Regions from separate parts of the Peribacillus sp. NPDC094092 genome, predicted to be linked through region 3. Evidence: riboswitches for the same ligand, from Rfam matches in the RefSeq annotation. Region 3 holds a riboswitch; each other region holds the start of a gene.

Region 1 (3,552 bases), on a different contig from region 3:
GGGTTTCCGCCTGATATCGTCACGAAGGAAAAACCGGTTCCCCCAATTCGCTTCAGCTCATCCCATATTTCTCTAGCAGTCATTTGGACGGTATCTTCCTTACCGGTGCCATCCCAAGTAAATGCGGAATCACACCAGGCACATGAATAATCGCATCCGGCCGTCCTAACGAACATGGTTTTTTGACCAATGACCATTCCTTCACCTTGGATGGTCGGTCCGAAGATTTCCATAACCGGGATTTTACTCACTTTCCATCCACTCCCGTCTGGCTTCGGCATAGCTTGTCGGCGTTTCGTATAGTCTAACGAATTCGACTCTAGCACCCTCATATTCTTTTAATGAAAGGGCTTCGGCCATTTTTTCATAAATCCAGACAACCATATTTTCAGCTGTTGTATTCATAAGCGGCAGGGTTTCATTCAAATAGCGATGATCCAGGTGGATTTCAATCTCATTTTTCCATATATCCTTGATGTCCCCGAAATCTATCATCAAACCGCGTGAATCCGTATACCCGCTCAATCCGAAAATGACCTTATATGTGTGGCCATGCAGGTTCTTGCATTTTCCTTCATAGTCATGCAGATGGTGCGCCGCGTCAAAGGTGAATTCCTTACTCACGAGAACCCTCTTGTTTGTATACTTCAATTGGCTGCGCTGAATATCTTCATCTATTTTTTGGAGTTTATCCACTATAGTAAAACCGTACATCATGAAAGCACCTTCCGTCTGCTAACATAATCATCCAATCCTTTTTTCCGCAGATTACATGCCGGACAATCTCCACAGCCGTCTGAGATAATCCCGTTATAGCAAGTCAGGGTCTTTTCGCGGACAAAGTCGAATGCGCCAAGCTGATCCGCAAGCTCCCATGTTTCTTCTTTATTAAGCCACATCAGCGGCGTATCAATCACGAAGGACTGGTCCATCGACAAGTTCAAGGTCACATTCAACGATTTAATGAATACATCACGGCAGTCGGGATATCCGCTGAAATCCGTTTCACAGACACCGGTGACAATATGTTTAGCGCCAATCTGACTCGCCAGCACACCGGCAAACGAAAGGAACAGCAAATTCCTCCCTGGTACGAACGTCGAGGGCAATTCCCCTTCTTCCCCGTCCGCCACTGCAATATCACTTCTCGTCAATGCATTCGGTGCCAGCTGGTTCAGCAGCGACATGTCAAGGATATGATGGTTCACGCCCAATTCCTTGGCAATGCTTTGAGCGCATTCGATTTCCAAGCTATGCCGCTGATTATAATCGAACGTCACTGCTTCCACTTCCTCAAATCTCTCCAATGCCCAGAACAGGCACGTCGTACTGTCCTGGCCTCCGCTAAACACAACCACTGCCTTTTCTTTCTTCTTCATTACGATAAAACTCCTTTTTACGGAAAAAAACAGCACCCTAAGAATAGAGCACTGTTTCTCCTTAGTTTTTTTGAGAGGGTAGCTAGAACCTCTTCCGCCTTAACGCGGAATATTATATTTTTCCAAGTCAATAGTAACTTGAAAACGACAATAAATCAAGATGATTATATTTAGTGAATAGTAGATCTGATGGAAAATTTGGTTATCTTTTCATCGCTTAAATATCACCCTATCCGTCCGATAAAATAATGTGAATAAAAAATCGATAAAGGGGTCCATTAAATTGAAAAGCATTAAAGGAAAGATATTGGTGGCATTTTCACTCATCATATCTTTATGTGTCATCTTAGGAGCATTCAACATTTATTCCAGCAACAAGTCTCTGGTATATTCCCAGGATATCATCGAAAAGGAACTTCCGCTTCTTATCCAAGATGAAAAACTGCTATATAATCTAGCACAAAGAACCGCATTCGCCCGAGCCTATATTCTATATGGTGACGAGAGTTATAAAGAAAGGTTTTTACAATATACCGAAGACAGCAAGGCCATCCAGGAGGATCTCCTCTCTTTAAGCGATTCTGATAAATCGAAGGAATTGATCGAGAAAAGCGTGGATTGGAGGACGATGATTGTAGACCGGGTATTTCCACAATATGAAAAGGGAAATGAAGAACGCGCGAAAGAGATACTCAAAAATGAAGTGGCGCCAATCAGCAATGAAGTAATGGAGGGTTTCAAGGAGCTTGCTTCTGAACGCGAGGAATTGATTGCCGCTTCAGGTAAAACCGTCATCGCAAGCGGGAAATCGGTTAAGAAGACAAGTATCATCATATCCATTGCGGCAGTCCTCATCGGCCTTCTGCTGGCGCTTGTGACTGCCAATCTCATTACCGCCCCCCTCCTTAAAATCAGGGACAGGATGAAAATGGTGGCTGAAGGAAAGCTGAATCATGAGCCCCTGGAGCAAAAGTCATATGATGAAATGGGCCAATTAACGGTATCCGCCAACCAAATGCAGAGTAACCTTCGTGATACGATCGAAAAAATGCTCGTTGTGTCCGAATCCGTTTCCAACCAAAGTGAGGACCTAACTCAATCAGCAAAAGAAGTGCAGCAGGGCAGCAAACAAATAGCCACGACGATGTATGAACTTTCGGAAGGTTCAGAGTCACAAGCCAACCGGGCAGCTGAAATGGTTCGGATGATGGATGATTTCACCGGCAGGATCGAGTTGGCCAGCCTGGAAGGAGTGGATGCAGCTAAAAGTTCATCCGAAATCCTTTCCTTGACCAAGGAGGGCACCACTTTAATGCGCAGTTCGGTCCAACAGATGCAATGTATTGACAGGATTGTAAAAAATGCCGTAGAGCAAGTGAAAGGGCTCGATTCTCAATCGCAGCAAATTTCGCAGCTTGTGCAGGTCATCAAGGATATATCCAATCAAACCAATCTATTGGCGCTGAATGCTGCCATAGAAGCCGCTCGTGCTGGTGAACATGGCAAGGGCTTTGCCGTCGTCGCCGATGAAGTGCGGAAACTCGCTGAAGAGGTCACACACTCCGTTGGGGATATCACCAATATTGTCTCCGCCATTCAAACGGATTCAAAAACAGTCGTCCACTCCCTGGAAGATGGTTATACACAAGTGGGTGAAGGTACGAAACAGATCACGCTCACAGGCCAAACCTTTGAAACTATCAATCACTCTGTCGGGAATATGGAAATGAAAATACAGCATATAACAGACGAATTGAACTATATCTCCACAAATAGCCAAAAAATCAATCAGGCCATCGAAGATATCGCAGCGGTTTCTGAAGAGTCCGCGGCTGGAATCGAACAAGTCTCCGCCTCCGCTCAGCAATCCAGCTCTTCAATGGATGAAATCACGAATCATGCCAGTGAACTTGCATCTTCAGCAGAACTGCTGACTGAACAGGTCAGGAAATTCCAATTATGACACTAGCAATTTCCCGTTACATGAATGCGGGAAATTGCTTTTCCCTCCCATTATATGGGTTGTTTCATTTTCGTATCTTCGGGGAATAAATAACTATACACAATAATAAACCATTAAAAAGCGAATCTATCAAAAGCGGCTGGGATTGAATATTTTCCTTTATTTTCAGAATATTTAGTGTATAATTGATTAAAGGAATATTTTAACTTA
Region 2 (3,552 bases), on a different contig from region 3:
AATCTAAATGATTTTTGAAAAAAAATCAATTAATACCTCTTGGGTAGTGATTCTTCTATCCTATTCCGAATTTTCATTAAAATAATTAAATCATGTATATAATATCGTTACCACACTCTTTACAACTCATCCGTTCCGAAGCACATTTTACTATGATTAAAATTATTTAGCAATCGTCATTTAACCATTTTTTTTTAGAAAAGTAAAATGCACCTTGTGATACGATGTACAACGTATTACACTTTAAAAATGAAAAGGAGGAGAATTTATTTGGATAAAGAATTAATGAAGGGAAGCATTGACCTCCTTTTGCTTTCACTTCTCTCACAAAAAAAGCTATACGGCTATGAAATCACGAAGATCTTGAAGAAAATGAGCATGGGCACATATCACATAAGTGAAGGCACCCTCTACTCCGCCCTTAAACGGCTAGAAAAAAAAGAATTCATAAAAGGACATTGGAAAGAGTCAGAATCAGGCCGCAGGAAATATTATCATGTCACCGAAAATGGACAAACCGAACTTGAACGAAAACGAGAATGCTTTTACTTCCTGGAAAAACTAGTCCGGAAAAGCGAAGAGCAATTCTAAACAAAAGCTCCCTGCACCCATTATTGAACGGAGCAGGAAGCTTTTTTTGCTGGTTTACTCGTGAGTTCAGACATTTACTCGTAAGTTACTCCGTTCACGCAAAAAAAGGACCTAATTAGGTCCTTTTTTGTCTATCCCTTTATGCTTGCGATAATTGGCGCAGGAGAGCTTCATGCATTCCCCTTGAACATGCGGGCCATATTTTTCACGAAAGGCCTCGAGGCAATAGCATTTCTCTTCTTCTTTTTTGGTTCCATCCATCGAGTGCATCCCTCCTGGCTTTAACTGGAGACTACACGTTTCTCCAGTTCTAAGTTGATTCGTCCCAACAGTACGGCACCGATTGACTGAATGATCGTTTTAACGATGATTTGGCCGATGATCGCAGCGGGTACTGCTTCCCATGGCAATATATTGGCACCCAATGGGCTTAGGCCAATCACGACAAATATCACCGAATCGAAAAATCCTCCCACGATTCCGCTGTAAAACACCCTCCAACTCATCGGGAGCTTTAAGCGGGTATAAATTTCCGTATCCGCCGTTTCTGCGACCACGAACGATAATGCGGAAGCAAATACGATCAATAACGTATCCCCTAATAAAAATGATACACACGCAGATAAAATAAGTGCAGTGACGATACATATATAGGTCTTCGCGCGGCCGAATTTATTTTGGACCAGATCTCGAAAGATGAAGGTTCCCCCGATGAGCAATGTCCCCATCGGAATGATGAACATGCCAAAATGCAATGGCGCAAAAGCTGCTGTTACCACATTCGCCGTGATGATGGATACTAAATACAATAAAATTCTTAACATTTCTTAATTCTCCTTATACAGAAAAAACAGCACCCTAAGAAAGAGCACTGTTCTCCTTAGTTTTTTTGAGAGGGTAGCTAGAACCTCTTCCGCCCATGCGGATTATCATTTTCCTTATTTATCGTAGCTTGAAAGCGATTGGAAATCAAGAAGTTTCCATAGTGCCGGTTTTTGTCGCAGAAAACTGCTTGACCGGCTGTATGTGAAAAGCCGACAATGATTGATAGGATAATGTTACGATCTTGGTATGAGGTATAAGGCGAGGAGGAAAAGGATAATGAAAAAACCATCGTTTGTTCATGTTATTTATATCGCAACCACACCAGAAAAGCTTTGGGAAGCCCTGACGAGCGGCGAAGTAACGAAGAAGTACCATTTTGGATGCCATGTCCAGTCTGACTGGCAAGAAGGCTCAAGCGTTAAATATTTGCTGGAAGATGGGCGTATTACTGATCATGGTAAAGTACTTAAGTGTGAGCCGCTGCACCTGCTCTCTTTCACTTGGAACATGACAGGAGACGAAACACCCCGCGAGCAGCCTACTCGGGTCACTTTTATCCTGCAGCCTTTGGATGATTCGACTGTGAAGCTAACGCTTAGGCATAAGGAGCTTTTGGAGACGGATTTTGTATATGATGATGATACCTTTGAAGGCTTGAATAATGGATGGCCAGCGATTCTAAGTAACCTGAAGAGCTTGCTTGAAACTGGACGGACCCTGCCGCCAATATCTGTAGATCGGGATAATTAAGCGGCAGTGGATAACGATAAAAATAAATCGAAAGAGAGTTGTTATTGATGGATACGCAAATCATTACGAAATTTAAAATAGACAAACCAACCAATGAAGTGTTTGAAGCCATAGTGGACCCAGAGAGAATCGGGAATTTCTGGTTCTCATCGAGTTCTGAAAGATGGGAACAAGGCAGGACGGTTACATTGAGATATAACGAATACGATGCTGAAGTGGATATTCATATATTGGAAGTAGAGGAAAATAGTAAAATCATGTTCTCATGGGGAGGAAATGATCAAGAAACGATTGTTACAATTACACTGAAAGAGTTGGATGAAATGAGTACAAGTATTGAAGTGAACGAATCAGGTTTGAAAGAGGACGACCCCGAATTGATGAATAAAATGATAGGACAAAAAGAAGGTTGGGTTTATACATTAACCTGTTTAAAGGGTTATTTAGAAAATGGGGTTAATACTTTGAGAGCATCCATAATTTTTTAATTCAGTCCGCCTTTTAATTGCATAAACCCTCAGAACTCTTAGGGTATCTGAGGTTTTTTTCGGTCCTGCCTCCCCTCCTTTGCAGCGTAGGTGAAATTCCCGTTCATCAAATGGTAAATCCACCCTCAAAAAACAGTACTTTATAATATGTTCTAATAATTGACATTCGGAAATCAGTGAGTTATCATCCTAATTAACCAGTGGTCAATAAACAAGGGGGTGACAAGATGTCGCCAAGGAAATCTGCAGGTAAAGAACTGTCCAGGGACATGGTATTGAAGGAAGCCAGAAATCTTTTTGCAACGTTAGGGTATTCGAATGTCTCGATGAGGCAATTGGCTAGATCATTGGATTGCAGCCATGGGGCCATATACTATCATTTTAAAAATAAGGCAGAAATTTTTTATAGTCTGGTGAAAACGGATTTTTCCGTTTTAAATAATTTAATCGATGAAATCATCATGTCGGAAAATGACCCTTCTGTAAAAATGGAAAAGATTTTATTGTGCTTCTTGGAGTTCGGTTTAGCCCAACAGAATCATTATTCCATCATGTTTTTATCGAAGGAAAAAGAAATTCAGCAGTTACTTCAATTCGATTCTAATAAAACATACGAAAAACTGATCCAGTCCCTGACGGACCTAACGGACAATAAATTGAATCCTGCATCCATATGGTCGATTTTTCTTTCTCTTCACGGATTCATCACTTTTTATATTAATTCTGAACTATCTTATGAGGATGTAAAAGGCTTAGCTTATTTTCATGTTAAAAATATCATCGGAAGCATCATATAATTTTTCAAACAATATTGACCATTGGTCAAATAATAATTGGGAGGGGTTAAAATGGTAAAGAAATTCCTTCATATTGAAGGACTCATGGTTCTTTTAGCGGT
Region 3 (3,552 bases):
GATCATCTCAATATTCACCTTTGCTTCGGCCAAGGCTTTTGACGCTCTTGCCGTCGTACCGACATTATGGCGCATTCCTTCCCCTACAACCATGATCAAGGCAAGATCATGCTCCACATTCACTTCATCAGCATGAAGCTCTTTCTTGATTCGTGAAATGATTTTCTTCTCGGCTTCGCCCTTCATCTGGTCCTGCCTTAGAATAAGCGTCACATCATCGATGCCTGATGGAATATGCTCATATGAAACTCCATAATCTTCGAGGATGTGCAGCAGTTTCCGGCCAAAACCAACTTCCCTGTTCATCAAGTACTTGCTAATGTAAATGCTGCAGAATCCTTTATCACTTGCAATACCAATGACCGGCCCGTTCGTATTATCCCGTGTACTTACAATGCGGGTCCCTTGTGCCGCAGGATTGTTCGTATTCTGGATATGTACGGGTATTCCCGCACGGAATGCCGGAATCAGCGCCTCATCATGAAATACCGAGAAACCTGCGTAAGAAAGCTCACGCATTTCTCGATAAGTTAATTCCCGGATTCCCTTGGGATTGGAAACCACATTTGGATTCACCGCATAAACCGCATCCACGTCCGTAAAGTTCTCATACAAATCAGCTTTGACACCATTTGCAAGAATCGAACCCGTAATATCGGAACCGCTTCTTGAGAAGGTTAAAACATCACCATCTAACGTATAACCGAAGAACCCTGGAAATACTATGATTCCAGGCTCATCACGCAGAGAATATAGCCGGTCATAAGACTCTGGCAGAACCTTGGTGAATCCACCCTCATCCGTTACGATCAGGCCAGCCTTCTTCGGATTTATATACTGAGCCTCTACTCCAAGGCTTTGGAAATAACCTGCGACCAGCTTCGCATTATTATCCTCTCCACTGGCCTTCAAGGTATCCAAATAACGCTTCGGGTTAGTTTGGTCTGCATGCAACAGTGCCATTAAATTTTCCTGGATTCCCGTGACGACACTCTCGGATATTTCCAGTTCTTCAGCAATGCTCGCATAGCGGGATACAACATCTTCTATCAAATGCTCCCCGTTATCCCCGCGCAGCTGCTGTTCTGCAGCTGCAATCAATAAATCCGTCACCTTTATATCATCGGAATTGCGTTTCCCTGGAGCCGAAACGACTACAATCTTCCTCTCTGGATCAGAAACTACAATTTCGAATACCTTTTTCAACTGTTCACCTGACGCAAGTGAACTTCCACCAAACTTTGCAACTTTCATATCGACATCCCCTATTTTCGTAAATATTCTGTCAAAATTAACTCTCCCTATTATTACGCTTTTTCTCGAAACAATCAAGTGGAAATTCCGTTACTGAAGGACAATTGTATTTTTAAAAAGGACAAAATATTAAGACACGGATTGATAATGGCTAAAAAACTAAAAAAGACAACAGGCATTTGCCCATTGTCTCCACTATTCTTTAGCGATTATCCACGGTTTCCGGGTATAAGTCATGGTTCATCAAGCGGTAATCCGCCATTTCCTCATACTTCGTTCCTGGTTTCCCATAATTCGTGTAAGGGTCGATGGATATTCCGCCCCTAGGTGTAAACTTGCCCCAGACTTCAATATATTTAGGATCCATCAATTCGATTAAATCATTCATGATGATGTTCATGCAGTCTTCATGGAAATCACCGTGATTGCGGAAGCTGAATAAATAAAGTTTCAATGATTTGCTTTCCACCATTTTCACACTAGGAATATAGCTGATGTAAATGGTCGCAAAGTCCGGCTGACCCGTTATCGGACATAGGCTAGTGAATTCCGGGCAATTGAATTTGACGAAATAATCCCGGTTCGGATGCTTGTTATCGAATGATTCAAGGATCTCAGGCGCATAGTCGAATGTATATTTTGTTCCTTGATTCCCAAGCAGTGTGATATCTTTTTTTAATTCTTCTTCTTTTCTTCCAGACATTAAAAGTCCTCCTAATCCCACATTTCAGGGAGATTCATAAAATGGGCCTCTATATAACAAAAACCATATCTCCTCAAAGATATGGTTGATTCGCGAAAAATATCAAAGCCATAGTTTTTTTAAGAGGGTGATGCTATGAACCTCTCCCGTTTATCGGGAAATATTTTAAAATTGTCATAGTAAATATAGAAAAAAATATTTAATCTGTCAATCATACTTTTTAAATTTGGTTTGATTCCTTCATGCATTCAGCTTAAAATGTAGAAGAAGTTTATCCTACATGAAGGAAGAGATTACGTCAATGTGGATTTTTGCAGCCCTCATCACGAGTTTATGTTTTGGAATCAATAACAGCATTTTTAAATGGAGTAGCGGAAAGGGTTACTCAAAAGTGCATATCCAATTTTTCTTTTATTTTTCAGCTTTCATTTTGGCCATATCTTATGGAGTATTTGTGGATGGTTTACAGTTTGACTGGCTGTCCATCATGCTTGGCGGAGCCATTGGGGTACTGAACGCTAATGGTAATATCCAGATGGCAAGCGCCTTTGAAAAAGGGCCGGCAAGTTTGACATCTCCATTAATCGCAGCGAATGCAATATTCCCCATTCTCTGTGCAGCTTTAATTTTTCACGAACATATATCTACTTTGCAGTGGGCTGGTATTGTCTGCATGTTTCTCGCTACATTAGTCATTCAGTATACACCTAATGCTAAAGGTAACCATCAATATGTCCCTTGGATGATGCACACATTATTGTCCATATTATCTTTTGGTGTGCTCGGCATTCTTATGACGACATCCACACGTCTTCATTTAAATTCCCTTGATATCCTGGTATCAATGTATGGAGGCGGAACTCTTTACCTTCTTTCGGCTTTGGCCATTAAAAAGGAAAAAATCAAGCTAAATGAAGTCAAAATCGGTTCCTTGGTAGGCCTTTTAAGCACGATAGGCTATGGATGTTATTTCTTTGCGTTGAACACTGGCATCGCAAGCATCATCTTCCCTGTCGTCAGCCTGAATTGTTTAGTTGTCGTTTTCGCAGGATGCTATTTATTCAAAGAAAAACTAAAAAACTATCAAATTGCCGGCGTACTTGCAGCACTAATCGGCATTATCTTGACTAAAATATGAATATAGTTCATTTACAAAACCGACCTGACTGTCATGAGTACAAGCCAGGTCGCTTTTTTATTTTACCGGAAAATAGGGCCGTCAAAAAAAAGTGTTGACACTTCTTATAAAATATCAGATAATTTTGAATATTAATTCTTTATGTTTTACTACTTTTGAAATGTTTGAAAAATCCTCTGCCACGGGTATTAAAGAAATAGGTACAACCACCTTATTTAATTCTGAATTAGGAAAGGAAAGATGCATAATGGTAAAAGTTACGGTAACAGTTGATTTTCAAGGAAAATCTTATCAAACAAACGTCCTTACTAAACCGGATACAGATCATGAAGTAATTTTACAACAAGCTCTTCATCAAGTTGAAAAACAATGGAAAGCATAAACAGGCAGGCATCGCAATAGATACCTGCTTTTTATTACCATTTAAATAATTTAAGTATGAACGATTAAAGAACCT

What was found. A riboswitch is a leader RNA that binds a small molecule or an ion and turns the genes downstream of it on or off. The one in region 3 is predicted to bind preQ1.
Region 1: linked by a shared signal. The riboswitch ahead of queC (7-cyano-7-deazaguanine synthase QueC) and the one ahead of queF (preQ(1) synthase) in region 3 are both predicted to bind preQ1.
Region 2: linked by a shared signal. The riboswitch ahead of ACQKNS_RS11485 (VUT family protein) and the one ahead of queF (preQ(1) synthase) in region 3 are both predicted to bind preQ1.

The regions. Positions count from the first base shown of each region.
Region 1 covers NZ_JBNNUC010000002.1:511,395-514,946, reverse strand. The annotation lists gene queE (7-carboxy-7-deazaguanine synthase QueE) at 1-251, opposite strand, end outside; gene queD (6-carboxytetrahydropterin synthase QueD) at 244-714, opposite strand; gene queC (7-cyano-7-deazaguanine synthase QueC) at 714-1,379, opposite strand; PreQ1 riboswitch class I at 1,435-1,477, opposite strand; gene ACQKNS_RS11445 (methyl-accepting chemotaxis protein) at 1,663-3,342, shown strand.
Region 2 covers NZ_JBNNUC010000002.1:515,774-519,325, reverse strand. The annotation lists gene ACQKNS_RS11495 (PadR family transcriptional regulator) at 271-591, shown strand; gene ACQKNS_RS11490 (hypothetical protein) at 703-852, opposite strand; gene ACQKNS_RS11485 (VUT family protein) at 873-1,415, opposite strand; PreQ1 riboswitch class I at 1,466-1,508, opposite strand; gene ACQKNS_RS11480 (SRPBCC family protein) at 1,693-2,166, shown strand; gene ACQKNS_RS11475 (SRPBCC family protein) at 2,214-2,654, shown strand; gene ACQKNS_RS11470 (TetR/AcrR family transcriptional regulator) at 2,882-3,451, shown strand; gene ACQKNS_RS11465 (DUF4260 domain-containing protein) at 3,503-3,552, shown strand, end outside.
Region 3 covers NZ_JBNNUC010000005.1:252,553-256,104, forward strand. The annotation lists gene ACQKNS_RS21810 (aspartate kinase) at 1-1,254, opposite strand, end outside; gene queF (preQ(1) synthase) at 1,457-1,957, opposite strand; PreQ1 riboswitch class I at 2,062-2,107, opposite strand; gene ACQKNS_RS21820 (EamA family transporter) at 2,238-3,095, shown strand; gene ACQKNS_RS21825 (BA3454 family stress response protein) at 3,343-3,477, shown strand.